One region of the Alkalibaculum bacchi genome, then DNA from elsewhere that is predicted to be linked to it. Evidence: riboswitches for the same ligand, from Rfam matches in the RefSeq annotation. Region 1 holds a riboswitch; each other region holds the start of a gene.
What was found. Region 1 has a riboswitch for cobalamin ahead of DES36_RS03595 (energy-coupling factor ABC transporter permease). Riboswitches for the same ligand answer to the same signal wherever they lie in the genome.

Region 1 (7,862 bases):
TGCGTATTTTCTTCCCTGATTTCAATAGCTAAAATTCCTTGTGCAGGAGAAGGTAATATGATACGGGCTTCAATGGGCTCAATACGATTTCTAAGTTTTTCATATAATCCTATTCGCTTTAATCCTGCTGCAGCTAGAATCACTCCATGTAAATTTTGATCTTCTATTTTTCGCACTCTAGTTTCAATATTACCTCGAATAGAATCAAATTTTAAATCCTCTCGATACTTTGATAATTGAAACTGTCTACGCTTGCTTCCCGTTCCAATTACAGCTCCCTTAGGCAAATCTTTAAGTGATTTATATCCGCCTTTTAGAACGATGACATCTCGATAATCCTCTCTCTCTGGAACCCAAGAAAACATTAAGCCTTCTGGTAGTTCTCCAGGCATATCTTTCATACTATGTACTGCTAAATCGATTTCTCCGCTTAAAAGCTGCTCTTCGATTTCTTTTACAAATACGCCTTTTTCACCGATTTTGTCTAAACTCACATTTTGAATTCGATCTCCCGTAGTAGTGATCGTTTTTATTTCAAATTCAGTATTTGGATAATTATTTTGTAATTGGGAAACTACCCATTTTGTTTGAGTTAAGGCTAAATTACTTCCCCTTGTACCTACTATTATTTTCATATATGACTCCTTTGATTTTTTGCAAACATTCTGTATTTATTTCCTATTGAAACCGTGAGACCAATTACCTTCGTTGACATCTATACTTCCACTTTTACAACATTTTTCTTAATTCCTCTACAGACAAATCCGTTAAGCTATTTAAAATCCTTTTTTTCTCCTCTTGATCTTTTACGTTTTTGATGACCATCTCTCGAATTTTTCCCAGTAAGTTTACATACTCTTCAAACTCTTTAGGATACTCTTCTTCTAATGAATTCTTTATTTTTTTACTAAGGGATGGACTCTTTCCAGAGGTGGATACAGATAGAATCAAATCCCCTCTTCTTACAACAGATGGAACAATATAATCGGAAGCTTCTCCACTATCGACTATATTACACAGAATCTTTAGTTCCTTTGCATCCTCACTAATAGAAATATTAATATCCTTAGCATTTGTAGCTCCTACTATTAAATAATTTCCCTTTAAGTACTCTTTTTTATAGGAGTCCTTTATGAGAGTTATACTTGGAAATTGATTTAAGAGCTCATCAAACTCGTAAGTAAAATCCACGCTTATCACAGTGACTTTTGCCTCACATTGTAAGAGTGAAACCACCTTGCGATAAGCAATCTTACCACCGCCGAAAACTACTACATTCTTACCTCTCATTTCGATCATTACTGAATAATACAAATTCTCATCACTTCCCAAAGATTTCATCAATTACAGCAATATAATCATCTAGTTTTTCCGCATCTTCTATCCTTTTTAGATTAATAATAGGCTTTATGCTTCTTTTAAGTGCAGAATGAATCATTTTTTCTACTACTGTTTTGTCTTTAATAGTAAGATTTGTCTTTCTATAGATATAATCTAACGATTCCATCTTAATGGTTTCACATTGAGCATTGATTTTTTTGATTAAAGGGTCTAGTTTCGCAGCCCCTTTCCATTTATAAAACTCCTCTACAGATTTCTGTATAATAACCATTATAGGTTCCATTAGACTCTTTCGATATTCTATATTCTCATCGATGACCTTTTTTAAATCGTCGATTTCGTATAAGTGAACACCCTCTAGCTCTCCAACTTCCTTTTCCACATCTCGTGGCATAGCTAAATCGAGAATATACAAATCTTTTCTTAATTTGGGCATATTGTTTTTTCGAAATAGAGTATGAGGAGACGCTGTTGTAGAAATGAGTATATCTACTTCTTGAAGTAAATCGTATCGATCTTCGTAATAAACAGGACATACTCCTTCAAACTCAATTAATAATTGGTTTAATTTATCATGGGTGCGGTTTGTGATGTATACCTTGTCTAAATTTTCTTCCATAATATATTTTAAGGATAATTTGCCCATATTGCCTGCTCCGATAATAAGAGCACGTTTTCCTTCTAAGGAATCCATCTCTTTTTTTAACATCTTCAAGCCAACATAACCAACAGATGTGGGATTTTCGGATATTTTTAAAGTGGTTTTAATATATTTTGCCTTAGTGATAGACTCTCGAAATAATTTATTTAGTAATTTTCCACTGTGGCCTCTCTCAATGGCATATTCTAGAGCATCTTTTACTTGACCTAATATTTGATCTTCACCTATAACGAGAGATTCAAGTCCTGCCGCTACCTGAAAGATATGATATACTGCATCTCTATTTTCTTTTATAAACAAGTGCTTTTCAATATCATCCTGCCCAGTATATTCTTTTAAATAGGTACAAACGGAATGTATGCTTTGTTCTAATTCTTCACTCGCTAAATAAAGTTCACTTCTATTACACGTAGATACGATGATAAGTTCCTGAATATTTTCTTGTCGTAATATTTGAAATGTTTTCTCTTTTTTAGATTCCGTAAAAGACATCTTTTCACGTACTTCCATTGGCGCAATGTGGTGATCAACCCCGATAACTGCTAGCTCCATTGATCTCCCTCCAATAATCAAATAGTTTTTCTTCATCTCGAAATAATGGTAAACCTAATTTTTTATGTATTTTCATAAGCCATGGCTGAGAAAGATTAGCTTTTTCTAGTACTTCATCCATACTAAACAAATCTTCAATTGATCCATTAGCGATGACCTGACCATGATTTAATATGTATCCATAATCGCAAAGTGTATAAATAATATCCATATCGTGACTTGAAATGATAATTTTTTTCCCTTCCTTAGCTAAAGTATTGATAATTTTGACAACTCCTCTTGTCATTGCTGGGTCTAAACCGGCTGTTGGCTCATCAAAGAGTATAACTTGTGTATTTAGAGCTATGACCCCAGCAATGGCTACTCTTTTTTTCTGCCCATAACTGAGGTAGTGGACGGCTTTTTCTTTAAAATCATATGCTTCGGTTTGTATTAAGGCGTCGTCTACCCTACGCTTTACTTCATCTTCAGGTAATCCAATATTTCTCAAGGCAAAAGCTACATCATCATAGACATTCGAGTGAAATATTTGTTTATCTGGATCTTGGAAAACCAAACTCACCTTTTGACGATAATCGTACATATATTTTTTATTATACTCTAGTGGTTGCCCATTAAAAAGAATGATACCCTTTGTAGGTTTTAATATGCCCATTAGATTTAAAAACATAGTAGATTTTCCTGCTCCATTGCCCCCAATAAGAGCGATAATTTCACCATTATTTAAGTTAATTTCTACATCTTTTAAGGCCATGGTATTATCTTCATATTTATAAGTCAAGTGCTCTGTTCTTAACATAAAAGCCTCCTTGCATGTCTTTGGTGCTTTACTTAAGCTTGCATTATCTTTTTATTTTCCTGAAGAGATCATATATATAGATTATGGCAACTCTCTAACCTATACATGAAAATCTCCATCATATAATTTTACTTCTAGTGAAATGCTCAATTCTTCATATCTATTCATCATTCTAGTGAAGAGACTTACAATGAGCAAAGATATAGATCTATAGGATGTCCTTAGATTTCCATATCCAAATTTCAAATATATAGCCGTCTGCATATCTTTGTATTCTTCTAAGAACATCATTATAAACCTATAAATGAGCATAACCATCTCTAATACTACAATTGGCACTTTCATGCTCTTTAATATTTTTAATAGCTGGTTAATGGGCACGGTTAAGGCAAGAAAATAAGTGGAAGAAAGACAGGCTAAGGCTCTAAAAAACAAGATAAAACATTGATTTAAAGAAGACTGCGTTATGCCAATGTAAAATCCTCCTACAGGAATATTATAAAGAAAAACATGTGCACTCTTTGATACAGAAATCAAAATAGTTACTAGGCTCAATAACAAAAAGGATGAAGGTATCATAAAAAACTTAAGATAACGATTAAGTTTTATGCCTGCAAATTGAACCAGTACAAATCCAATAAGGAGAAACATACCAATGTACATAGGTATGTTCTCAAAAACAATTGCTGTAAATAGCAAAATCATTGCTGCAACAAATTTGATTTTTGGATTTATTTTAGTCAACTTGTTTGTATAAGCGATTTTATCGACTTGTAACATGGATTTTTCTTTCCTTTTTTCCTTTATTATATCCTATGTAATATGCGATGATCCCTGCACCTAATGCGGCTTGTGAAGCAAAGAGCAGAGATTCAATTTCCCCACTGGCTGGCTCCATAAAGCTACTAAACCAAGGTTCATAATCAGGGTTAATAACAGTAATCATTTCTTCTGCCTCACCGTCAGCTCCACCAAACTCAGCATCATTTGTAATGACTAAAGGTACAATGATTAAAACTAGTAATGCAAATACTAGTATGATTTTAGTTGAAATTTTCATTTATTACATCCTTTCCTTCATACTCTACGACTTTGTCGTATACTAAAGCAGTGATGATTCCCTCTGCTGCTGCAATGGGGATTTGAGTAAGAGCAAAGATGCTTAAGAATTTAAAAATAGATACTGCTATACCTCCTACTGGATCAGGGAAGGCCACACCTAATTGCAAAGAGGTAACTACATAAGTAGCTAAATCTCCCAATGCTGCTGCTGCAAAAACAGAAACGCCTGCATTCACATTGTTCTTTCGAAGTAATTTAAAGATTCCATAAGCTACAAAAGGACCAACTACTGCCATAGAGAAAGCATTTGCACCTAATGTACTAATACCGCCATGGGCTAGTAATAGAGCTTGGAATAGTAAAACGATTACTCCTAGTACAGTCATAATAGTTGGTCCAAATAATATAGCTCCCAAGCCTACACCAGTAGGATGTGAACAGCTGCCTGTTACAGAAGGAATTTTTAAAGCGGATAATAAAAATACAAATGCGCCTGCCAATGCGACTAAAAGTTTCTTATTTGGTTGATTTTTAAATATAAAATTTAATCTGCGCACTCCAAGGACGAAAAATGGTATAGCCACAACTGTCCAAAACAGTGCCCATCCTTTTGGAAGAAAGCCTTCCATAATATGCATCGCCTGTACGTCTTTTACGCTAAACATTACTAAAGAAATAAGAGCGTACATAAAAATTGCAGTGTTGATTTTTTTGATTTTAAGTATTTTCATTAAAATTCTCTCCTTGTTTTATTTAAAGCGGAGGGTGCTCCTAAATATTTTTAGTTATCTAGAAATCCAAGAAGTTTTTACACCTCGAAAAAAATAACCAGATCTACGTGAGATCTGGTTAATAAAAACAATGTTATCCAATTACGGTAACAAACCTCCCTCCGAAGCTTTACACATTCTCCAATCTAGGCAGGTCTCCTGACTTTGAATCATCCTACTTCCCTAATCCTTCCCACATCAACAGGTGATGTAGTGGAGTTGCCTAGGGGTTCGTCATCATTTACAGTAGCGGGGGCTGTAGAGGAATTGCACCTCTTTCCAATTTAATCATAATAAACCTAAATTTGCATTATTCAGTTGTAATTGCCTTTATAGTAACATAAATGTTTTTTATAATCAAGTACTTGTTTTCAAAAGGGTTTTTATTTATGCAAAAATAAACAAATTGACGCAAGATACTGGGGTGTGTTAATATTGTTATCGCAATATATAGACAATTTCGGTACTTGAAAAGAATAGGATAATCGCTTAATAGTTTTTCCTATCAATCAAGAGTCAGAGAAACAAATGAAGGAGAATAGTAATGATAACAAAAATCGTAAAACGTGATGGCAGAGAGGTTCCTTTTAATTTAGAGAAGATCTCTAATGCAATCTTTAGAGCAGCAAGTGCTAAAGGAGGTAGAGACTATAATACAGCACTTTCCCTAGCGGAAGCTGTAGTAGAGTACATAGAAGAGCACACTTATGGAAAAATACCCACTGTAGAAAACATACAAGATGCTGTAGAGAAAATTCTCATTGAAAAAGGCCATGCCCGTACTGCAAAAGAATATATACTCTATAGAGCTGAAAGAACTCGTGTACGAGAAATGAATACTCGATTGATGAAAGTATACAGTGATCTCACATTCAAAGAGGCTAAAGACAACGACATGAAGCGAGAGAACGCAAATATTGATGGAGATACTGCAATGGGTACCATGCTTCGATACGGTTCTGAAGGTGCAAAGCAGTTTTATGAGATGTTTATATTAAACCCTGAGCATTCTAAAGCTCATAAAGAGGGCGATATCCATATACACGACCTAGATTTTCTTACTCTGACTACTACTTGTTGCCAAATTGACATTGAAAAGTTGTTTCAAGGTGGATTTAGTACAGGACACGGATATATAAGGGAGCCAAATAATATTCAAAGTTATTCTGCTCTGGCCTGTATCGCTATCCAATCTAACCAGAATGATCAACATGGCGGACAAAGTATACCAAATTTTGATTACGGAATGGCTCCAGGCGTGCGAAAGAGCTATAAAAAACATTATCTGCAAAATTTATCAAAATCTTTAGAGTTGTTATATAATTTACCTAATATTTGGGATACTGTTGTAGAGATTAGTCAAAAAATCAAAAGCACCTATAAACTTACTCCAACGATGAGCAATTACGAGGATTATCAGTATTATGAAGCAAAACTACTAGAAGATTACTTTGAAGATAAAAAGCTTATTTTGAAAGCACAAAATTTTGCCATAAAAAGCGCAGAAAAAGAAATCGATAAGACTACTTATCAAGCTATGGAAGCCTTTATCCATAATTTAAACACTATGCACAGCCGAGCTGGTGCTCAAATTCCTTTTAGTTCCATTAATTACGGAATGGATACTTCAGTAGAAGGAAGACTTGTAATAAAAAACTTACTGCTAGCTACAGAAGCTGGACTTGGCAATGGTGAGACGCCTATCTTCCCTATCCATATATTTAAAGTTAAAGAAGGCGTTAATTATAATTTAGGAGAACCCAATTATGACTTATTCCAATTAGCTTGTAGAGTCAGCGCCAAAAGATTATTCCCTAATTTTTCTTTTTTAGATGCTCCTTTTAATGCAAAGTATTACAAAGAAGGCCATCCTGAAACAGAAATTGCCTATATGGGTTGTCGTACAAGAGTTATAGGTAATGTCCACGACTTAGAAAATGAAGTAGTATACGGAAGAGGAAATTTAAGCTTTACTACAATCAATTTACCTAAGATCGCATTAAAAGCAGATGGCAGCATCTTAAACTTTTTTGAAGAATTGGATCGACTTTTGGATGTAGTTATAGAACAGCTTTGGGAAAGATTTGAAATCCAGGCACGAAAAAAGGTAAAAAACTATCCTTTCTTAATGGGACAAGGGGTATGGATAGACTCGGATAAACTCAAATGGGAAGATGAAGTGCGAGAGGTATTAAAGCATGGTACGCTGACTGCTGGTTTTATCGGTTTAGCAGAGTGTCTAAAAGCATTAACAGGCAAACACCATGGTGAAAGCGAAGAATCTCAAGCATTAGGACTAAAAATCATAGGTCATATGCGCAGAAGAATGGATGACGAGAGTAAAAAGCGCAATTTAAATTTTACCCTTATTGCTTCACCTGCAGAAGGAACAGCAGGGCGCTTTGTAAAAATGGACAAAAATACCTTTGGAATCATCGAAGGAGTTACAGACAGGGAGTACTACACTAATAGCTTCCACATACCTGTTTACCACGAAATTAGTGCCTTTGATAAGATTAGGCTAGAAGCACCTTATCATGAACTGACAAATGCAGGACACATAACCTATGTAGAGCTCGATGGAGACCCTTCTAACAATCTATATGCCTTTGAAAAGGTAGTAAAAGCTATGAAGGAAGCTGGCATTGGTTATGGCTCCATCAACCATCCCTTAGAC
Region 2 (7,862 bases), on a different contig from region 1:
AAACTTTTGAGATGAAAGATGGCTACTCACCTGATGTACTTGCGTTTACGGCAAAGGCTTTAGATGAAAAGGCTAAGGCGATAGAGCTTTTCTATGAAGGATACAATAAAGCTATAGGAGATATACATGCTGATGAAACTATAGCAAGGGATGTAGTAATTGAAAAGCTTGATTTAAATGAATCCATCAAAGAGGACATAATCCTTCCAGCGTATACGAAAGCTTCGTTACCTGATGAAAAATATCTTGAAAACATTATAACGTGGGTAGAAGAAGTATTAAAAAAAGACATGGAAGTGTCTCCAGAGGACCTCGTTGAAAGAGCTTTTGTAGAATAATGGTAGATATCAAAGATTTAAGTTTTTCCTATGGCTCTGATATTGCCCTAAAGGACATTAGTCTTCATATAAATGAAAATGCTACATGTGCCATCATTGGACCCTCAGGATGTGGAAAGACGACCCTGCTTTATTTATTAGCAGGGCTTCTCCATACAAACCAAGGAGAAATTAGGGTAAATGGAGATAAGATAATGACAAGTCGAAAAGAAACAGGTGTTATTCTACAAGATTACGGGCTTCTACCTTGGAAAAAGGTAAAGGACAATATAGCCCTAGGACTAACCATTCGTAACCTTTCTAAGGAAGAAATTCAAAGAGAAGTAGATAAAATTCTAACGGAACTAGATATTTTAGAATTAAAGGACAAGTTTCCAGCTCAGCTTAGTGGCGGGCAAAAACAAAGGGTCACCATTGCTAGAACCTTAGTGACCAAACCGGATTTACTTTTAATGGACGAAGCGACCTCTGCATTAGATGCGATAACCAAAGAGCATATTCAAAATTTACTTCTGAAACTGTACCATAAAAAACCTAGTACCATGATCTTTATCACTCATAGTATTGAAGAAGCTGTATTTCTTGGGCAGAAAATTGTCATTATGGAAAAATCAAGAATCAAAAAAGTCGTTGAAAATCCTTATTTTGGAGACTCAAAAATCCGTAGAAAGATGGAGTACTACGGTATATGTCTAGAGGTAAGAAAGGCGCTAGAAGAGGGGTATTGAAAATGAACTTATTAAAACGAAGAACAAAGGATAATACCCTATATGGACTCCTAATGGTGTGCGCTATTTGGTATGGACTTCATTTTATCATTAAGTCCAATATCGTTCCTAGCCCCAATGAAACGGTAAAGCAATTCGTAATTTTATTTCCTCAAGTGCTATCTGTTCACCTTATAGCAAGTTTATACAGGATCATTATTGCTATACTTCTATCTGTACTGATAGGAGTTCCATTAGGGTTATGGACCGGTATGAGCAAAAAAGCAGACGCTATTATTTCTCCTATAATATATATTTTGTATCCATTGCCTAAGGTCGCATTCTTACCTATATTTATGATTTTGATGGGTATTGGAGATCTTTCTAAAATTGTACTCATGATTACCATAATCGTATTTCAGATCCTTTTATCTGTAAGAGATGGAGTGAAAGAAATTCAAAAGGAACTCTTTTACTCGGTTTTTTCACTAGGCATAACAGGTCTAGGTGTATGTAAACATTTAATATTACCAGCAGTTCTTCCAAAACTAATATCAGCTCTTAGAATAACTTTAGGAATTAGCATTTCTACTCTATTTTTTGCCGAAAATTTTGCTACCACTTATGGAATAGGATATTATATTATGAACGCTTGGATTATGGTAGATTACCTAGATATGTTTTCGGGAATAATAGGACTGAGTTTATTAGGGTTATTTTTATTAAAAATTTTAGATCTCATAGAGAAAAAACTGTGCCCATGGGTCTTTTTAGAAAAGAATAGTGTAGATTAAAGAAGCCTATTTTGATAAAGTAGAAAGGAAGTAGTGCAAATATATACTTTATTACATAAAGGTGAGATAAAATGTTTGATTATATATATGACGAAAAAGCCATAGTACAGAAGAGAAAGCAAATTTTTGAAGAGTTCTTAGAGTTATCCGAAAATGTAGAAGACGGCAATTTTAAGACCATTTCTACCTATGATTTAAAGCTATTGTTTGAACTATACGACAAGGTGTTTTTTCATAGTGATTTTCGCAATCAATATGAAGGTAGTCTTCGGTTCTCTTTTTCTAAGCGTATGACCAGAAGTGCTGGACTTACTTTGTGCCCTCAAAATATTAGCACATTACAGCCAAAGGATGTAATCATTGAGTTTCGTTTTGGCATCAATTTCTTCTTTAATTACGATTTAAGCCATAAAGAAAAATTTGTTTCCGGCGTAAAAACCCATAATGCTCTAGAGGCACTACAATTAGTTTTAGAGCATGAAATTTGTCATGTCATTGAATTTATACTGTATCATCGGTCGAGTTGCAAGGGGAAGCGTTTTAAAACAATAGCTAAAAATTTATTTAATCATAGCAGCAGTTATCATGCATTACCTACAAATCGAGAGATTGCTAAAGAAAAGTTGGGTTTATCTATTGGGAAAAGAGTATCCTTTCAATTTGAAAATGAATCCTTTGAAGGTTTTATTAATGGAATTAACAAGCGAGCTACAGTTATGGTAAAAAATAAGGAAGGGGATTACATAGACCGTCAAGGAAATCGATATGCAAAATACTATGTGCCTTTAAACCATTTAACCTTAATTGAATAGAACTACTGTTGTGCCATCACCTCTAAACAAATATCCTGCATAAGATTATTCCTAAAGACTAAAACTAATATAAATACAAATTGATATAAGGAAGGGAATAAGATGGATAACAACAAAAATAGGAAAAAGGATAGAGAAAAGAGCAATTCAGAACTCAGAAAAATGGAACCCAAAGACAATGAAGATGTAGGGATAATCAATGGTATTAAAATAGGTACTCATGACGGAAAGCACGAAAAAAATACGAAGTAGATAACTTTATTACAAAGCAGAATCTCTAGGACTATAGAAGGTTCTGTTTTTTTGTAGAATAATATCAAATAAAGTATGAATTGTAATCAATATGTGGCTAATAAAAAATATTGTAACAAAAATGTAATAAATGTTTGTCAAAAAGTTGAATTAATGTTACAATAAAAAAGTCATAAATTACGTGTCAACGGATAGCAAATTTGATGGAGTGTAATCACATGGAAAATCAACCAAAAGGGCTGAAAGAAAAAATAAACAAGCTCAGCCTGAAGAAAAAAGCTCTACTAGCATCTGGCATCATCACAGTTGCGACGGTAGTGGGGATATATGCCTATGAAAGCAGCTTCTCTTATGAATTGGTCTTGAACAAGGAATCGGTAGGTATAGTAAAGGAAATGGAATACGCTGAAAATGCTTTATTAGCTGTTCAAGAAAAAGTAGATGAAAGCCACGGAGAAAAAGCATATTACAGCGAAGAAGTACAGTACAATAAAGTGAGAGTAGAAAAGGACAAGCTTCTTAGCGAAAAACAACTAGAAAAAAGCATATATGAAAATATTGATATTTATAAACCCGCTGCTATACTTATGGTAGACGGGGAGGAAAAATTGATTTTAGAGGCAAAAGAGCAGGTTCAAAATATATTAGAAGGTATTAAAAAGCCCTTTGTAGAAGAATTAAAGAGTAAAGATGTAGAATTAGTAAATGTAGATTTTAATCAAAAGGTTGAAATTGTAGAAAAAGACGTTTTAGTAGAAAATATTCTTAAACAAGAAGAAGCTCTTTATCAAGTAAATCAAACTCAACCAAAGACTTATAAAATTGCCTCGGGTGATTCTGCATGGACGATTTCTAGATCTACAAATACACCAATTACTAATTTAGAAAAAGCCAATCCAGACAAAAACCTTGAAAATTTAATGCCAGGAGAATCTCTTAACTTAGCTTCTAAAGAATCATTTATCGATGTAAGTGCTACGGTAAAGAAAATTGAGACGAAAGAAATTGATTTTGAAGTAGAAGAGAAAAAAGATTCATCCATGTATATTGGAGAAACAAAAGTAGAACAAAAAGGCGAAAAAGGATCAAAAGAAATTACCAAATCTATTACATATATAAATGATATTGTAGAAAAAGAAGAAATCATAAAAGAAGAAATCATAAAAGAGCCAGTAAACAAAATCGTATTAGTAGGAACAAAGGTAAGAGCAGTAGCAAGTGCAAGTACAAGTGCAAGTAGAGGAGGCAGCGGCAAAGCCGCTCCTACATACAATGGAGATTTAGGATCAGCCATAGTAGCTACTGCAAAACATTACATAGGAATTCCATATGTATCTGGAGGTTCAACACCATCAGGTTTTGACTGTTCAGGTTTTACATCTTATGTGTATAGACAATATGGAATAAGCATACCTAGAACTAGTGGTGGTCAAGGTGGTTTAGGTGGATACGTATCAAGATCAGATCTAAGACCAGGAGATATCGTTGTTTTTCCAGGGCATGTAGGAATTTACGTTGGTGGTAACAGCTTTATACATTCACCAAGACCAGGAAAATCGATTCAAATATCGTCGCTAGATGGTTATTGGTCATCAAGATTCCAAGGCGGAAGAAGAGTATATTAATAAAAAAACTGCAATCTGAGATTGCAGTTTTTTTATTAATAATTTAGAAATACTCGTATGTGGGGCAATAATTAAGCCGCTGTATATACTAATCGCTTATAATTTAAAATAACAAAGGTATTTTCCTCTTGATAAGTGTAAATCATTGGGATATAATAAAGAAAAGAATATTTTAACAAGTGCCTCTTAAGAGGATAATAGGGAATCAGGTGAAAGCCCTGAACGGTCCCGCCACTGTAAACGAGTAGCAAATTATCGATAAACCACTGTTTCTTATTAAAGAAATGGGAAGGGAGATAAAAAGCGTTGATCCGTTAGTCAGGAGACCTGCTTGTTAATGAATTGTGCACTCTCTAGGAAAGAGTAAACATTTGAGAATGATGGAAAAGTTCTCAGCCTTATTTGGCTGAGAACTTTTTTTGCGTGAAACAACGAGCAAAGCGAAAGCTACGCTTTCGCAGTAGATATGGGATGCAACAGCCAAATGGCTTGCCAATTTGGTTGTGGAATCACAATCTACATAAATAAAACTAGACAGAAAAACCCATCTCGCTTGTAAGCGAGTTATAATTTTCCTGACCACCTAACCACCTGACCACCTTAAACACGCCAATCCATTATTTCTTAACTGTTACGATGACACAACAATGAATTTATCCAACAAAAATATCGAAAGGAGTGTAAAAATGTTTCAAATAGGAATCGATATGGGCGGAACTTTTACAGATTTTATTGCTATAGGAAATGAAGAGTTTAAAACTGTCAAAGTCCCTTCAAATAAAGAATCCCCCATACAAACAGTACTAAGGGGGTTAGAAGAATTAGCTACTAATTTTAATATGCCATTAGGAGAGTTTCTTTCAAAAACCCATAAGCTAGTTCATGGAAATACTGTAGCAATTAATGCCTTGCTTCAAAGAAAAGGGGTAAAGACAGCTTTAATCTCTACAAAGGGATTTACGGATACATTAGAAATGAGGCGGGCCAGACTTGATAATCAATGGGATTTCTTTTCGCCTATTCCTAAAGTCTTAGTTCCTCGCCATTTGCGCCTGCCAGTATCAGAAAGAGTAGATTATAGCGGAAAAGTATTACAAGAATTAGTACAAGAGGATTTAGAAGAAATTCTAGAAAAGTTGCAAAAAGAGAAAGTAGAGTCTGTTGCTGTTTGCACTCTTTTCTCCTTCATGAATCCTTCCCATGAAAAAGCCATAAAGGAGTACATAGAAGAGAGACTTGACAATGTATTTGTGTCTGTATCAAGCGAAGTATCGCCAAAGCTTGGAGAGTACGAAAGGGTTTCAACAACTGTGCTTAATGCTTATTTGACTCCACTAGTGTCTCGTTATCTTGATGAATTATCCCATGCTCTTAAAGAGCGCGGGCTTAAAACAGACATTCTATTAGTTCAAAACAATGGAGGTTTAGCTCATATATCCTATGCTAAGGATTTTGGCGTAAAAGGATTGTTTTCAGGTCCAGCTGCAGGAAGTAGCGGTGCAAAAGCATTAGGGGAGAGAGTATTAGAATCAAATCTTATCTTAGTAGATATGGGAGGAACCAGCTTTGATGTAAGCTTAGTAAGCGATTATGAGATTAAAATTATGCCAGAAGCTGTCGTAGGAGGATATCCAGTAAACTTACCTCTTGTTGATATCGAATCCGTAGGCATTGGTGGGGGGAGTATTGCTAGTATAGGTGTAGGCGCAATGCTATCTGTAGGTCCACAGTCTGCGGAATCTTACCCAGGTCCTGCTTGCTACGATAGGGGTGGTGAAGAACCTACGATTACAGATGCAGCTTTAGTTTTAGGCTTCATTGAAGAGGGAGATTTTGGTGGCAAAACGATGAAAATCAGAAAAGATCTTGCAGCTCAAGCTATTGAAGATAAAATTGCTAAGCCTTTGCATATGAGTGTAGAAGACGGAGCGTACGGAATATATCAAATTGCACTGGCCAAAATGGTCGATGCGGTTCATCTTATGACGATTCAAAAAGGACATGATCCAAGAGATTTTGCACTCTGCGCAGTTGGAGGAGCATCTCCAATTTTTGCTTGTAATATTGCAGAGGAAATTGGCGCTAAGATAACGATTATTCCTGCTAATGGAGAAGTCTTTTGTGCTCAGGGAATGCTCGAATCTCAAATTAAATTAGATATGGTACAAAGCATCGTTCAACAACTAGCTCAAGTACATTTTGATGAAATCAACAGCACTTTAAAGGGATTAAAAGAGGATGCGACTTCTCAGCTAAAAGCTCAAGGTCTTTTAGCAGAAAATCTTACGTACAAATTTCTCTTTGAAATACGATACGAAGACCAACATCACACATTGCCTGTTCAGTTTAAAGGAGAAGAATTAGATGAGCACAATATAAAAGAGCTTCTCGATGAATTTCACAATTTACACGAAAAGAATTACGGCTATTCAGAGAAAAATCAAGAGTGCACTTTAATTAGCATACGATTAGAGATGTGGGAAGAGTCTTTAGATCAAATATCTCAAATAGAAAGGCCCGTAGCTTCTGTAGAACCATTAATACCTAGGTATAGGAAGGTATACTTTGATGGTAAAGGCGTATATGACGAGATTCCCGTTTACAAAGAAAAAGAACTTTCACAAAATCATATCATAGCAGGCCCTGCATTAATCGAAAAGGATTATACAAGTATTTTTATCAATCCTCGCTTTGAAGGGAGCTTTAACGAACATGGTGATTTTATTCTAAGAAAAAGGGGGAGCCATATATGAGTATAGATGATGTCATTCTAAAGTCCGTTATCGCACATCGTTTAGATACGATTTCCAAAGAAATGGGGGTAGCATTAGAAAGATCTTCTAGGTCTCCTATTTTTGCAGAAGCTTGTGATTTTGCCTGCGGCGTTACCAATCACAAAGGAGAGCTCATATCCCAATTAAATGGAATACCAATTTTAGCTGCTGCAGGAGCTTTTAGCGTTCAAGCGATTATTGAAAAGTATGGAGAAGAGATTAAAGATGGGGATGTGTTCATCATTAATGATCCTTACTGGGGCGGAAATCATCTTCCAGACATTGGCATAATCACTCCAGTATTTTATGAAGAAGAGTTAGTCTTCTTTACCGTAAGTCGTGCACATCATGGAGATATTGGTGGTTCTGTGGCAGGCAGTTATAATACGAAAGCCACAGAGATATTTCAGGAAGGGATTCGAATTCCACCTACAAAGATGGCTACAAAAGATGGAATCATCTACGAAGTATTAGATCTCATTACCTACAATACAAGAAATCCTAACATGATGCGAAGTGATTTTTACGCTCAAATGGGAGCCAATAAAATAGGGAAGAAT
Region 3 (7,862 bases), on a different contig from region 1:
AAAGTGTACTACCATATCCTCATATGGCTGTATTTTGTAAGGGGTATTTTCCAGAAACTGCACTTGGTGTAGAAGATACATTTGCGTTTGTAAGTATAGATACTGATTTGTATCTGCCCACATATAATGGTCTTATATATTTTTATCCTCGCCTATCTAAAGGAGGATATATATTAGTTCATGACTATAATAGCACTCAGTTTCCAAATGTAAAAAAGGCTGTAGAAGACTTTTCAAAAAAAGAGGATATAAGAATCATTCCACTTTGTGACTTGCATGGAAGTGCACTTATTATTTGATTTTATATCTGAATTTTATCTCCAACTGTTCTTAGTTGGAGATTTTTTATTATTAAAAATAATAATTTTAAGAAAAGGAGAAATATTCAACATATTTCCTTAAAATGACATATGTTATGAAGGAATAAGGATATATTAATTTAAAGACAAAATACCCATTAGCAAGCCACAATCAAAATTTAGGGATTGGTGCCCTTCTCAACTAAGGCAAAGTAACTTGTAGTTAGTAATTTTACAAGGGGAGAGGGGTTTTTGCATGTCTGATGAAATAGGGGCGAGAAGAGATTATAAAAAGATAATATCATATGAAAACGCCTTACAAAATACCATATCGTCTATTAACGATACAATTGTAAAATTATCCATCGCTAAAGAACGTAATTTAATAGGCGAGGAAGGATATGAAGAGTTAAAAACACTTGCATTAGAATTAAATGAAATGCTTTGCAAAATAAAAGAAGACATTTAGAATTTCTTAACTTGAATAGGTAAGCATATCAACTTTTAGGTTGGAGGGGCATCAATCTAGAATTCTCGTCTTATTTCATCATACTAAATGATTTAATCAAAAAAGCTAAGAGCCTTGCATTTTGCAAGGCTCTTAGCTTTTTTTGTACTAGAAAATTCTACTTTTTCCTATATCTACTGCCCAGTCATCCTATGCGTAGGATCGGATATTGACCCTAAAGGAATACCCTCATGCTAGTGACCAAGGACTAGTGACTAGAAACTAGCACCTATTTCCTTGTAGCAATTTCAGCTTCCATTTCTCTTACCTTATTGTCTGGAAGATTATAGAAGAACATAATTGCAAAAGCCACCACTGCAAAAATAAATGGAGCAATAAAGAAGATGTTCTTAAATCCTTCGATAATTTCAGGGCTGATGTTTTCTGCTTTTGCATCAAATCCTAATGCAGCAATTCCCGCCGTTAAGATAAGACCACGAACTAAGATACTTACCTTAATAGAGAAGCCAGAGAAAGCCATGATAACACCTTTAGTATCTTTACCTGTTTTCCATTGGCTATAAGTAGCACCATTAGAATAGAATGAAGATGTTAATCCATATGAGAAGCCAAAGAATACTTGCCCAATTCCCATTATAGTAATAACAGCTATTACATTTTGTGCTACAAAATATGCAAGGATAATAGATGCAGCGTAACCACCCATTCCTAAAAGGTATGTAAGCTTTGTTCCAATCTTTCCTACGATAGAAGGGGATGCAATTGCTCCAATAAATCCTGCAATATTAAATACAAGAAGGAATACAGGTTGTAAGGCCATGCTATTTGTTACATAATTAAAGTAATAGAAAGAAGCAGCCATTAATAAATAGTATCCAATTAATTTTGTGAAATCTGAAATTACGAATAATACAAGGTTCTTATTAGAAAATACAGACTTAAACATATCACCTAATGAAGGACCTTTCTTTACTTGAGTTTTTGTGCTAGAAGCACTTATGGGTTCTTCATATCCTTTAGAAATAGCAAAATGCATATAATAAGCTACCATCATAACTGCTGCGAAAATACCTGCTGTTACAGTAAAGCCAAGGCTTGATCCTTCTCCAAATATTCCAGTGAAGAATAAGACTACTGGCATAGTCAAGTAAGAAGCCACTACTTTACCTACAGTAGAACCAGCTGCTCTTCTACTTGATAAGAAAGCTCTTTCTCTTGGATCGTCTGTTAAAACAGATACAAGAGACATATTCGCAGTCCAAGATACATTCCAAACTGTATGACTGATGATAAAACCTAAACTAATAATAATTGCGGCAAGTGTAGGGGAGCCAATGTTCGTAAATTGGAATATATAGAATAGCACGACAAATGGTGGTCCAACTAATAACCATGAACGGTATTTTCCCCATTTTAGATTGGATTTGTCTAAAAATACTCCTGCAACCAATGAGCTGACAATATCCGCGATTCCAGTGATTGTAGTGATTAACACGACTAAAGCATTTGGAAGCAATGCATAGTTGGTTAAGAACGGTGTAAAATAAGATGTCTCGACGAATGTCATAAAAGAAAAACCAGCATCTGCAATACCAAAGAAAGTCTTAATTTTGCTGTTGATTCTTCTACCCGCCTTTTGAATTTTGTCCATTATTTCATCTCCTCTTGTCTGTAAAGCATTACACTTTTACATAAAAAAGCACCATGAAATGGAATGAATAATAGAGTATTGCTAGTAAAAACGTAACAAAGGTATCGCTTTGCGATACCTTATAATAATCACAATAATTTTCTGTATTCTTACTATATCTTATGTATATTCATAGGTGTCTTTTATACCAAGTGTTGCTCTACAAAATTTATATTTATATAATATTATATTCAATTAAGATTGTCAATATGTCGCAAGATATAGAATTTTATTAATCGTTCTGTTCCTAGAATTACTTTTCTATAAGCTAAATAATTAAAAATTAAGAAACAATTAAGAAACATAAGCTTACTTATTTTTTTGTATGTTGTATAATATTGCTAGGAGCATTGTACGGAGTATTCAAATAATAAAAAATATAAAAATCGCTTAAAGCCAATAATTCTTATAAGATTTTGTATTTTGAGTGAGGTAAAGGAATGGATTAATAATATGAGAAAAAGAATAGTATTATTTTTAATAATTTTAATATTTTTATCATTGATATTTATTGTATTACCAAAGATTGGGTTTTATACATTCGTATTTGATCAAGGAGAGTATGAACATTCCGATGAATCTTCTACTGAAAGAATTTCTGATTTAAATGAGCTGAGTCCCAAAACTAGGGAATTGGCCCTTGAATTTTTAGAAAAATGCGAAGAAAATGGACTTAATGTGCGGATTACAGAAACCTATAGAACGCAAGCTCGACAAGATATACTATATGAACAGGGCAGAACTACACCTGGTTTAGTGGTTACATGGACGAAAAACAGTAAACACACTAAAAGGCATGCATTTGATATTTGCGAAGACGATACGGATGATCCTTATGGGGATTTAGAGTTTTTTAGGAAATGTGCAGAAATAGGTAAAGAAGTGGGGTTTACTCCAGGTTATTATTTTGATGAAGTGCAAGATATGCCTCATTATGAATTAAATAGATGGTGGATACAGTAATCACTTGTTCCTTATTTGTGTGATAAAAAGATAAGGGAATTAATATTACTGAAATTGATACATTAAGCAGAAGGTTCAAGAAATGAATAATACAAAGGAGGAAATAATATAATGGCCGAAATTAAATTTAAACTTGTTGAAACGATAGGGACAATATCTGAAAGCAATAAAGGTTGGGTAAAAGAGCTTAATCTGATTAGCTGGAATGAACGAGCACCTAAATACGATTTAAGAGATTGGGCACCAGATCATGTGAAGATGGGGAAGGGGATTACACTTTCTAAGGATGAATTGATTGTATTGAGAGATATCTTAAATCAGATGGAAATATAAAACCGCAAAGCCATTTGTATAATGGCTTTGCGATTTTATAATGTACTAGGAAACACCTACTTTTGACCCTAGCTCCTGCTCAGTCATCCTGAGCGCAAGCGAAGGATCTAGACCCAAAAGGGATACCCAAATGCTAGTGACTAAAGACGAGCGACTAATGCGCCACAGACGCTTTCTTGTATATGTGTTAATGGTAATGAAAAGCTTAATTATATATAAGTTTAAAGGGTTCGTATAAATGGAGGGGTTACTTATGAAGATTTTACTTGTAGAAGTAAATATAAGTGAGGGACGAGATGGAGCTAAGATAGAACAAATAAAAGAATCGTTAATGGTAGGTAATGATATAGAAATTATAGATTTAAATTCTGATAAGGACCACAATAGATCTGTATTCACTTATAAGGGAGAATGTGAAGCTGTTTTAGATGCTACAAAAAGATTATCGAAAAAAGCTATTGAACTTATCGATATGACGAAGCATAGAGGAAGTCACCCAAGAATGGGAGCAGTGGATGTAGTACCTTTTATACCTATATTAAATATGACTGGTGAGGAAGCTGTAGAAATTTCTAAAGAATATGGTAGGTATATGGGCAGCTTAGGCGTACCAGTATATTATTATGAGGATTCAGCCATTAGGGATGATCGAAAGTCCTTAGTTAAAATTAGGAAAGGTCAATATGAAGCACTAGCTGACAAAATGAAGGACGAAAGCTGGAAACCAGATGAAGGTCCATTTGAATTTAATCCTAAGAGTGGAGCCACTGTTGTAGGATCAAGATTTGCCCTATTAGCATTTAATATCAACTTAGATACTGAAGACTTAGAAATAGGAAATAAAATCGCTACTGCTATAAGAGGATCTTCTGGTGGATACCAGCATGTCCGCGCTATTGCATTAGAAATACCAGACAGAAAGATGATTCAAGTATCTATGAATTTAACGAATTATGAAAAGACGCCTATACATAGAGTATATGAAACAATAAAGTTTGAAGCGAGCAGATATAATGTAAATATTTCAGACACAGAGTTAGTAGGGCCAGTTCCAGTATATGCGTTAAGAGAATTACTTGATTTTTATATTAGATTAAAAGATTTTTCTACAGATCAGATTTACTTCTGACTGCGATATATCCGTTATATGAGAGTAAAGAGTAATAGTGTATTAGATATTATATTCTAAATTTCGCTATATCGTTAAGCTTTACAAATCAAATTAAAATGTTTATAATATTGTTATAACAAATACATATGTATGAATCAGGTGCCTTAATAGGAGAATAGGGAATCGAGTGAAAATCTCGAGCGGACCCACCACTGTAAATGAGGAGCAATGTATATTATCCACTGGTAACGGGAAGGAATATATTGCCGTGAGTCATAGCCAGGAGACCTGCCTGTATCATAGAATTCGTAAGCGACGGTAAAGTTTATGATCAATTTTATATTGGTCATAAACTTTTCTTTTTTTCGCGAACTAATGAGCCAAGCGAAGGTGAAGCTTTCGCAGGATTCTTTTTATCATACGCACCAAATAGTTTACTAATTTGACGCGTATGATAAAAAGAATCCGTAAATAAAAGCTTTAGCTTTCATTTAGCGAATGGCGCGACCGAGGAATCGGCCTAGCCGATTTCGAGGTGTAGAAAAATCAACTCATATGTCCACGTAAATGAAAGTTTTTATTTTAATATAATAATTTATTAATTTAAGGAGGAAGTTATGAACTCATTAATTCAAAACACTCAAGTCACTAAAACTAGGAAATTAGTTTACACAGCTTTATTAATTGCATTAGCATTTATAGGAGCACAAATTAAAATTTTGGGCTCCATCGCATTAGATGCATTGCCAGCCTTTTTTGCTGCTTTACTATTAGGTCCAGTAGCAGGTGCAGCAGTTGGGGCAATAGGTCACCTGCTCACAGCTATGACAAGTGGTTTTCCTATGTCTATCCCTATTCATTTAGTCGTAATGTGCACCATGGCTTTTATATGCTGGTTATATGGTTATCTCAACAATCGCATAAATTTAATTGTAAATAGTACTATTGCAATTATCCTAAATGGAGTAGGTGCAACTTATTTATCTGTATTAATCATGCAGTTATTAGGAATGATTCCAACTGTAAAAGAGTTTTTTTTCATGTTGGTAGGTCCCTTATTACTGGCTTCAACAGTTAACGTCCTTGCAGCTGCTGTTTTATACAGTTTGCTAAAGAAGAGAATTTAACTAAAACTAAATTGGCGAACAGGTGAGTATATTGAAGGTAAATAAATTTAGAGACTTAACATTAATGCACATAAATGAAGAAACAATGATGGTATTAGCATGTGATTCTTGTGGTGGAATAGGTATGAAAAAGCATGATGCGCTAGAAACACCACAAGAAGTAGTTGGGTACCTTACAGCAGGTGTGGCTTTAAGTGAATTATTAGCTTTTCGAGCTAAGCCAATAACCATAGTGAATAATTTTTGTGTAGAGATGAATCCTACTGGGGAAAAAATTATCGGTGGAATAAAGAAGGCAATTACTGATTGTGGATTAGATCAAGAAATGCTCCTTACAGGGAGTACAGAAGAAAATATGCCTACTGTACAAACATCTATAGGTATAACGGCTATAGGCATGATTGATCTTAAAAACTGGACGAAGCCAAGGACCTATAAGGGAGATGACCTTATTGTGGTTGGAAAGCCTAAGGTAGGGTCAGAAGTGCTAAAGTCTAAGGAAATACCCAATATCAAAATAATAAGCCTAATTAAAGATATACTAGGGATCAACGAAATACTTCCTGTCGGTTCAAAGGGCATTGATTATGAGATAGGGGAGCTTTGCAAAAGTAACGATTTGGATTTTAAATATACACAGACAGTAGAAGTAGATATAAAAAAATCTGCTGGACCAGTCACTTGTTTTATCATATCAGGACAGAAAGAAACCATATTAGAACAACTAACAAAATACAATGTATCTTATTCATATTTAGGGTGTTTTATTGAGAAATGCTAAGATATGAATGAATAAAAAACACCTAATATACTAGTATTTCTTTGGCAATAGTCAATAATCTACAATTATTGTAATCAAACAAAAATTCAGACTATAATTTGGTGCAAGGACTTATATTAATGTTCTACATGAGCCTTATCCTTCTTGAATATCAAGGAGGGTAAGGCTGGTTAAAGTGATACATTAACTCAAAAGCTACTATAGGTATCTATTATTTTCTAACATTTATCTCAAATTGTATCTTTAGCATAATCTTAGATGCTCATGCTAGCTAAATAGAAGTAATTATACATACACTTAAAAATCTTAATAGAGAGTGAATAACATTTGTTTATACATAACTACAAAAGGGATTTATATTATGGTAAAGTAGACTTATAATGCAATTATTATTAAAAATTTATCAAGTGGAGGATTTAATGGGTAAAGGCAATCATAGCAAATCAAAGTATAAGAATAAAGGCTGGTTAGATACACTAAAAAGCATTGTAATTTGTGGAGTATTTGGCGGCGTATTAGGTTTTTTTATAGGCGATTTTTTTAATCCATGGTTAAAAAGCGACAATATATTCATTGGACTTTTGAAGTTTTATGGCCTAATCATATTGTTTGTTATTGGATATATAATACATATTATCATTCATGAGGCAGGGCACTTGATTTTTGGATTGTTAACAGATTATACTTTTGTTTCTTTTCGAATAGGATCTATCACTATAGTAAAAGAAGATGGAAAGCTAAAAACAAAGAAATTTAATATACCTGGTACGGCTGGACAATGCCTTATGATGCCACCCAAAATAAAGGATGGGGAATTTCCGTTTGTTCTCTACAATTTAGGTGGAGTCATCATAAATTTACTCGTGTCCGCATTATGTATATCTACGATAGTTCTTATTAAAGAAATGGCATTTGTTTTAGAAGTTATATTATTATTGGCTGCATTCGCTGGAATACTAGCAGCAGTGACCAATGGTATTCCAATGAAAATTGGAGGAGTTCCCAATGATGGACATAATATTTACTCTATGCTAAAGGATGAAGATGCAAGGAGAGGGTTTTATGTTCAATTAGAGGTAAATGGACTAC
Region 4 (7,862 bases), on a different contig from region 1:
ACCGAAATTAGCATAGGGAACCCGTAAGTACTCTGCTTGACCTCCATTATATCCACCGAAGGTATCACTATAACCAAAGTAAGAACCACCCTCATTATATTCATTGGAATTGTCACATTGACTGGTTAAATCGTGCTCACAATACCAGCAGTGACCACAGGAAACTGGAAAAGGCACTATTACCCTTTGACCTTTTTTTACTCGTTGCACATCTTTACCAACTTCTTCTACAATTCCCATAGTCTCGTGACCTATTACGGTTCCCTTTTTTGTATTAGGAATAAAACCATGGATTAAATGTAAGTCTGAGCCACAGATAGCAGTAGATGTTACTTTTACGATAATATCATCATCTTTTTCAATTGTTGGATCAGGCACCTCTTTAACCTTTATATTTTTCATGCCTTCATAAACCATTGCCTTCATAGTACGCCTCCATTTTATTGACTTTAGATAGTAACACTAGTTTTTCCTACTAATATTTTCTTATCCATGAACAATAAACGAGGCAATTCAATAAAATAATAAGAGGGCGCAGATAAGAGTAAATTATCTTGTATAGAAAGTAGGGAGATTTATGGATATAATTGTTCAAAAATATGGTGGGACTTCTGTGAACAGTCCTGAATTAAGAGATAAAATTGTAGAAAATGTAATAAAAGCTCGGGAGGACGGTATCGCTACGGTTTTGGTCGTCTCAGCTATGGGTCGAAAAGGAGAAGCTTATGCAACAGATACCCTACAGAATCTTATTCCTGCTCATTATAAGGATTCTAGATTTATGGATATGCTTATATCTTGTGGAGAGATTATATCTACTACAGTCATTGCAACCCATCTTATGGATTATGGTATTGAAGCTATTTCATTAACGGGAGGTCAGGCAGGCATTTTAACAGATAGTACTTATGGTTCCGCAAATATCGTAAAGGTAGATGGTACTTATCTTCAAGAGCTTTTAGAAGAAGGGAAAGTACCTATAGTTGCAGGATTTCAAGGACAAAATGAAAAAGGAGAGATTACCACACTAGGTCGAGGAGGTAGTGACACTAGTGCAGTGCTACTGGGAATTACATTAAAGGCAAAGAATGTAGAAATTTTTACAGATGTAGATGGCATTATGACAGCAGATCCAAAACTGGTACCTAATGCAAAACTTATTGAAGAAATCAATTACGACGACGTGTTTCAATTGGCTCAATATGGTGCAAAGGTAATCCACCCAAAAGCAGTAGATTTAGCAATGCAATACAATATACCTCTAAAGGTAATCAACACAAGTAAGTATGGAGAAAGTATTGGAACCTTAATTAACAATCATCCTACAAATTCAGCTGGTTTAGTAGCGGCAGTAGCCCACGAATACGGTAAAATTCAATGGAGCTTGTCTACTAAGACAAGGGATAAAGAAATATTTAAACTCATGGCAAGTAATAATATTAGCATAGATATGATTAATATCTTTATAGATCAAAGCGTATTTATAACAAATGATATACATAAAGAAAAACTGATAAAAATATTAGAGGAGAATAAAATTGATTATAAATACGTAAATCATTGTACAAAAATCACCATTATTGGAAGCAAGATTAGAGGAGTACCTGGGATAATGGCCAAAATTATGGCTTCTCTTGAAGGAGATATATCTATTTTACAAACATCCGATTCTCACACTACTATATCCATCCTAGTACCTACAGATGTAGCTAATAGAGCTGTAAATCTGTTACATGGATCGTTTAATTTATAGTACTATTATTATATTCTAGAAAAATAGTAAATATAAATTGACATATAAGTAACTATGTGATAAGTTTTAAATGCAATAATTATTTATAGTTAAATACAAAATCTAATCATACAAGTTCCGTAAGGATTAATAGAGAAGCCGGTTCGATTCCGGCACGATCCCGTCACTGTATTAGGGAGTACTTTGTCATTATGCCATTGAGTCATTAACAAAATGATTTGAGAAGGCGATAAAGTGCGATGATCTTAAGTCAGGAGAACTGCTTGTAATGATACTTATTTGTGATTCTTACGGGAGATAAGAAGCATGTTTTTTTATTGCTATTGAGCTGCCTAAAGGCAGCTTTTTTGCATTAATTAATGAGCGAAGCTTTCGTAGTAGGTTTTTAAATAATTTAACATATAGAAAGCGGTGATTGTTATGCTAAAAGGACAGATTGTTAAACGATTTCTTCAAATCGTTATTGTTTTGTTTGGTGTAAGTTTTTTGAGTTTCCTGCTCATCTACATGGCCCCGGGAGATCCAGTACGTGCTATGTTTGCAGTGAGTGGCAACATCCCCCCTGAAGAAATTCTGGTTGAAATAAGGGAGGAATTGGGTCTAAACCGTCCATTTCTCGCCCAATACGGTAGTTGGCTAATGAAATGCTTACAAGGAGATTTTGGCACTTCCTACACACATGGTAAACCAGTTGCCCAGCTCCTGAGAGCCCGAGTAATGCCTACTTTGCAGTTATCACTCCTGTCCTTACTTATGATGCTAATTATGGCGATTCCTCTAGGTGTGCTTTCCGCTATTTATCAAAATCGACCTTTGGACTATATTATACGGGTAGGTAGCTTTTTTGGGATTTCCATGCCTAATTTTTGGGCTGGGTTGCTGCTACTCTACATAGTATCGTTGAAACTAGGTTGGTTGCCCGTAGTGTCTGCGGAAATGGGACTGAAAAAAATGCTATTGCCAGCGTTTACCTTGGCCTTTGCTATGGCGGGGAAGTACGCACGTCAAATTCGTGCTTCTGTGCTGGAGGAGCTAAAGCAGGATTATATATCTGGCGCTAGGGCTAGGGGAATCAAGGAATCTACTATTCTGTGTAAACATGTAATACCTAACTCCATGTTGCCCCTCCTTACCTTGCTTGGATTATCCTTGGGCTCGCTGCTAGGTGGCACTGCTATAGTAGAGGTGATTTTTTCTTTTCCGGCATTGGGAAGTCTTGCGATTTCAGCTATTACATCTATGGACTACCCCTTAATACAGGGCTTTGTCCTATGGATTGCCATGATTTATATGCTAGTTAATCTGGCGGTTGATTTTTCTTACAACTATCTAGATCCCCGCCTTAGGAAAGGAGCGTAGACTATGACCAATAGCAAACGGCAGTTTATCTTATTTTTAATTTTGGTTCTAGGTATTGTAGTAGTTGCAATTCTGGCTCCTGTATTGGTCACTCATGATCCCCAGCAGGCGATCCTTACAGAGGCTACCCAGGCGCCTAGCAGTGAACACTGGTTTGGCACAGATCGCATGGGACGAGATCTGTTCTCACGGGTTATTTATGGAACACGAACCTCCCTGTCATCAACATTGCTTCTCGTGATCAGTATTTTTACGGTGGGAGGTGTGCTGGGTATTGTGGCAGGTTATGCAGGGGGAGCGGTAGATGCAGTGATTATGCGCATCTCCGACATGATGGTTTCCTTTCCTGGGATGGCGTTGGCTATAGCTATGGCGGGAATAATGGGCCCCAGTATCACTAATGCGGTCATTGCAATCACCATGGTCAGCTGGACCAAATATGCCCGTTTGGCCCGTAGCTTGGTACTAAAAACTAAGTATGAGGATTATGTGTTGGCGGCTAAAATATCCGGCACTAGAACTCGCTATATTCTTTGGCGGTACATGACCCCTTCGGTCTTACCTACATTAATTATCACTGCGGCTACCGATATGGGTGGCATGATGCTGGAGTTGGCAGCCTTTTCCTTTCTAGGATTAGGGGCTCAATCAACTTCTATCGAATGGGGCTATATGCTTAATGAAGGTAGAGCCTATATGGAATCAGCTCCATGGCTAATGATCTATCCTGGACTGGCTATATTCATTACGGTGGTCTCATTTAATTTGCTAGGCGATAGTTTGCGGGACATTCTTGATCCACAAGACAGCAGCAAAAAACAATATTTTAGTAAGCAAAAAAAGGAGAGAAAAAAACATGAAAAATTAGCGTTAAAAAGGGAGAAATTATCTATGAAAAAGTGGATTAAAGGCGCAGGTCTTTTGTTGATCACTCTCATGATAACAGCAAGCTTTGCCGGTTGCGGCAATGACAGCACTAAAGACGATGCCGGCACAACAAATGACAGCCAAGCCGACACAACACACCTGAACTTCGGTGTCTACAATTATTCGGATTCATTGGATCCTGCCACCAATACGAATTCCAGCTGGGCAGCGATGCGTTTCGGTATTACCGAATCTCTGTTTATATTTAACGACCAGGTTGTAGCAGAAAACAATCTTTGTGATAGCTATGAAGTCTCCGATGACTATCTTACTTGGACCTTACATATCCGGGATGGTGTGAAATTCTCTAATGGCAACGATATGACTCCTTCTGCCGTAAAAGCTTCCATCGAGAGACTGTATGCCGAGACAGACGCGTCTCAAGGGGGGACAGGAAATTCCAACCCAGAGAGTTACCTTACTTATAAATCCATTTCAGCTGATGATGCGGCTGGTACGGTGACCATCGTTTGTGAAAGCCCCACCTCAAATATTCCAGGAATCCTTGCATATCCCTACTTTGCCATTATCGATGCATCTGTAGCGGACAAGGAAATTGTCGGAACAGGTCCATACAAGGTTGATAAATTCAACCCTGGTGTCAATATAGATATGTCATCTAATGAGCGCTACTGGAATGGTAAAGTACCTTATAAAACCGTCAATATTATGTTTATTGATGACAGTTCTACTAAGACTATGGCTTTAAAGAGTGGTGATATAGATCTGACTGAGAATATTACCACTGTTAGCGATCTGGCTACTTTGTCTGAGGACAGTGCTTACTATGTCTCTACTGCGGCTGGCGTGCGTACGGCTAATTCCTATATGAATTTTAAGGGTGTCTTGGAAAATGAGGCACTGCGTCAAGCAATAATAATCGCTCTGGATATTGATACAATGTGTGATATTACTGTAGGTGGCATGTACACCCCTGGTTTTTCGGTACTGCCATCCTCTTTGGCTTACAATTATGACAAACTGAATAATCCGTTTTCCTTCAATAAGGAAAACGCCATAAAAATACTGGATGATGCGGGAATCGTTGATAGTAACGGTGACGGCTGGAGAGAGTTAGATGGGCAAAATATTGATTTAGATTCGGTAACATTTACAAGTCGTAATCTCAACGAGTTTGCAGAGGCTAGTGCTTTGTTACTGAAGGAAATCGGCATTAAAGTGACGGTAAATATTCGTGACTATGATACGGCCTTGGCTCTGCTCAATGCCGGTGAATTTGACTTATGGACTTGCAATACTCTCACTGTAGGCGTAGGAGATCCACAAGACTATTTAAGCAATTGGTATTCTAAGAACTCTAGAAATTTTGGATACTATTCTAGCTCCGAATATGACGCTGCCTTCGAGGAGTTGATGATAGAGATGGACGACAATCGCCGCCTAGAGCTCATCACTGAACTGCAACAAATTCTCATTGATGGTGCAGCTACCATTGTATATGGTTATTATAATAGCCGTATGTTCAGCGATATTAGCAAAGTGACCGGAGCAGACATTGCTACTATTGACTACTATTGGTTGACTACCGATATTAAGCCGGCGAGGTGAGGTAATGCTTGACTACCAAAGTGTATCCGTCATTTATGGTGACAATAAACCATCTCTTTCTGATTTTACACTAAGGATTCAAAAAGGTGAGATTGTGGCTCTGGTAGGAGAGAGTGGAAGTGGAAAAACCACCGCCATCCGTGCTGCAATGGGATTGCTGCCGAGTGGCGGTCAGATTGTAAAAGGGGATATCCGTTTTGACGGACAATCCCTTTTATATCTTACGGACAATGAGTGGCGAGCCCTGAGAGGTGGCAGCATGTCTATGATCTTTCAGGATTCGGGGACCATGCTCAACCCTATACGCACCATCGGCAGTCAATTTATAGAATACATACGCACCCATAAACAAAAAACGAAAAAAGAGGCTTGGGAAATGGGATGGATGATGCTGGAGCGGATGGGATTGCCTCATAGTAAAACTATTATGAAATCTTACCCTTTCCAACTTTCCGGTGGCATGCGCCAACGGGTGGGTATTGCCATGGCTATGGTGTTTGAGCCTCGTATTTTACTGGCAGATGAACCTACTAGCGCCCTGGATGTGACAACTCAATCCCAGATTGTACGGGAGATGATGGGCTTGCGGGAGAAATTCGGCACATCTATATTACTGGTAACCCACAATTTAGGAGTAGCTGCCTATATGGCGGATCGGATTCTTGTAATGACTCAGGGCAGTATCGTCGATCAAGGCGATCGACAGGCTATTTTAGAGCACCCTAGTGCCGATTATACTCGTGATTTGTTGGAATCAGTACCGTCAATGAGGGGGAAACGATATGTCTGAAATAATATTAGAGGGTCGAGGTCTAACTCGGCGCTACAAAACAGATACTGGCCAAACTCTAACGGCCTGTAGAGGAGTGGATTTGACGCTTCACAAAGGAAAGACCCTGGGGATTGTGGGAGAAAGCGGTTGTGGTAAAAGTACTCTGCTACGGATGGTAACACAACTGGAGCAGCCTGATGAGGGCAGATTGTTCTATTTCGGAAAGGATATCACCTCTTTAAAGGGGGAGGAACTGCGCAAGAACCGCCGGCATATTCAAATGGTGTTTCAGGACTCTTCTGCTGCCTTTTTTCCCAGGATGAAAGTTTCAGAGGCTGTCAGCGAACCATTGCGCAATTTTAAACGCCTTTCCCAAAGGGAAGTTGACAGGCAAGTGTCCAAGTTGCTGGAATTGGTTGAGTTACCGGAGAGTTTTTCTGAACGCTATCCTCATTCTATGAGCGGAGGACAGAGGCAGCGGCTAGGTATCGCTCGAGCTCTGGCACTGAATCCAGATGTTTTAGTCTGTGACGAGGCGACCTCTGCACTGGATGTTTCCGTCCAGCAGCGAATTATACAACTTTTGGCGGAGATTCAGCGAGAGCGAAAACTCTCTATGATCTTTGTATGCCATGATTTGGCGCTGGTGCAGTCCATGTCCCATCAGATCATGGTCATGTATCTAGGAGGTGTTGTGGAGTCCTTACCAGGTAATCAGATGTGGGAGCGGGCCTGTCATCCTTATTCTAAGGCTCTTTTAGGATCAATTTTTGCTGTTGATATGGATTTTGATAAACCTTTAAGCAGGCTAGAAGGGGATGTTCCTAGTCCACTGGATTTACCTAAAGGGTGCCCATTTCACACCCGTTGTGCTCAGTGTATGGACCGATGTCAACAGGAACGGCCAGCCTTGAGGACAATTGGTCCAGATCATCAAGTAGCTTGTCATCTATATTCTAATGAAGTTAAGGAGTGTATATAACAATGATCATTTGTAATCACCAAGTGCAGCCTGGAGAGAAAAAAAGATGTGCACTGAAGGTAAGTGAGCGTATACAAATCCCCCTATGGTTAGTAGCTGGCAAGGAGCCAGGTCCCACATTAATTATAACTGCTGGTGTTCACGGCTGTGAATACGTAGGATTGTTGACTGCAAAAAAACTGTTTGAGGAGATTGACCCAGTTGGTATGCGAGGGCAAGTTGTGATTTTACCTTCGGTAAATGAGTTCGGTCTTTATCAAGGGCTGAAACAGATTGTCCCAGATGACGGAAAAAACTTGAACCGAGTATTTCCAGGTAAGGTAGATGGTACGACTAGTGAGCAAATCGCTTATGCTATTGAACATGAAATCTATCCCCATGGAGATTTTTTAATTGATCTCCACGGTGGCGACTGTAACGAAACTATGACGCCCTTAGTGTTTTTTTCTAAAGTTGCACAAGAGTGCGTAGTGGAGAAAAGTCGGCAAGCTGCGACTTTT

Region 2: linked by a shared signal. The riboswitch ahead of DES36_RS07870 (hydantoinase/oxoprolinase family protein) and the one ahead of DES36_RS03595 (energy-coupling factor ABC transporter permease) in region 1 are both predicted to bind cobalamin.
Region 3: linked by a shared signal. The riboswitch ahead of DES36_RS10700 (ECF transporter S component) and the one ahead of DES36_RS03595 (energy-coupling factor ABC transporter permease) in region 1 are both predicted to bind cobalamin.
Region 4: linked by a shared signal. The riboswitch ahead of nikB (nickel ABC transporter permease) and the one ahead of DES36_RS03595 (energy-coupling factor ABC transporter permease) in region 1 are both predicted to bind cobalamin.

Annotation. Positions count from the first base shown of each region.
Region 1 covers NZ_QNRX01000003.1:198,877-206,738, forward strand. The annotation lists gene hemC (hydroxymethylbilane synthase) at 1-635, opposite strand, end outside; gene DES36_RS03570 (precorrin-2 dehydrogenase/sirohydrochlorin ferrochelatase family protein) at 730-1,341, opposite strand; gene hemA (glutamyl-tRNA reductase) at 1,322-2,554, opposite strand; gene DES36_RS03580 (energy-coupling factor ABC transporter ATP-binding protein) at 2,529-3,353, opposite strand; gene cbiQ (cobalt ECF transporter T component CbiQ) at 3,453-4,133, opposite strand; gene DES36_RS03590 (energy-coupling factor ABC transporter substrate-binding protein) at 4,117-4,413, opposite strand; gene DES36_RS03595 (energy-coupling factor ABC transporter permease) at 4,397-5,146, opposite strand; cobalamin riboswitch at 5,318-5,503, opposite strand; gene DES36_RS03600 (anaerobic ribonucleoside triphosphate reductase) at 5,730-7,862, shown strand, end outside.
Region 2 covers NZ_QNRX01000009.1:15,401-23,262, reverse strand. The annotation lists gene DES36_RS07895 (ABC transporter substrate-binding protein) at 1-338, shown strand, start outside; gene DES36_RS07890 (ABC transporter ATP-binding protein) at 338-1,066, shown strand; gene DES36_RS07885 (ABC transporter permease) at 1,069-1,839, shown strand; gene DES36_RS07880 (SprT-like domain-containing protein) at 1,911-2,651, shown strand; gene DES36_RS14805 (hypothetical protein) at 2,754-2,903, shown strand; gene DES36_RS07875 (NlpC/P60 family protein) at 3,122-4,528, shown strand; cobalamin riboswitch at 4,689-4,877, shown strand; gene DES36_RS07870 (hydantoinase/oxoprolinase family protein) at 5,215-7,281, shown strand; gene DES36_RS07865 (hydantoinase B/oxoprolinase family protein) at 7,278-7,862, shown strand, end outside.
Region 3 covers NZ_QNRX01000014.1:53,039-60,900, forward strand. The annotation lists gene DES36_RS10670 (TylF/MycF/NovP-related O-methyltransferase) at 1-299, shown strand, start outside; gene DES36_RS10675 (hypothetical protein) at 556-768, shown strand; gene DES36_RS10680 (MFS transporter) at 1,037-2,419, opposite strand; gene DES36_RS10685 (M15 family metallopeptidase) at 2,912-3,421, shown strand; gene DES36_RS10690 (YdbC family protein) at 3,533-3,754, shown strand; gene ftcD (glutamate formimidoyltransferase) at 4,008-4,883, shown strand; cobalamin riboswitch at 5,006-5,175, shown strand; gene DES36_RS10700 (ECF transporter S component) at 5,483-5,992, shown strand; gene DES36_RS10705 (AIR synthase related protein) at 6,024-6,773, shown strand; gene DES36_RS10710 (hypothetical protein) at 7,154-7,862, shown strand, end outside.
Region 4 covers NZ_QNRX01000026.1:13,450-21,311, forward strand. The annotation lists gene DES36_RS13775 (zinc-dependent alcohol dehydrogenase) at 1-426, opposite strand, end outside; gene dapG (aspartate kinase) at 578-1,753, shown strand; cobalamin riboswitch at 1,849-2,034, shown strand; gene nikB (nickel ABC transporter permease) at 2,174-3,112, shown strand; gene nikC (nickel transporter permease) at 3,116-5,608, shown strand; gene DES36_RS13795 (ABC transporter ATP-binding protein) at 5,613-6,398, shown strand; gene DES36_RS13800 (ABC transporter ATP-binding protein) at 6,391-7,362, shown strand; gene DES36_RS13805 (M14 family metallopeptidase) at 7,365-7,862, shown strand, end outside.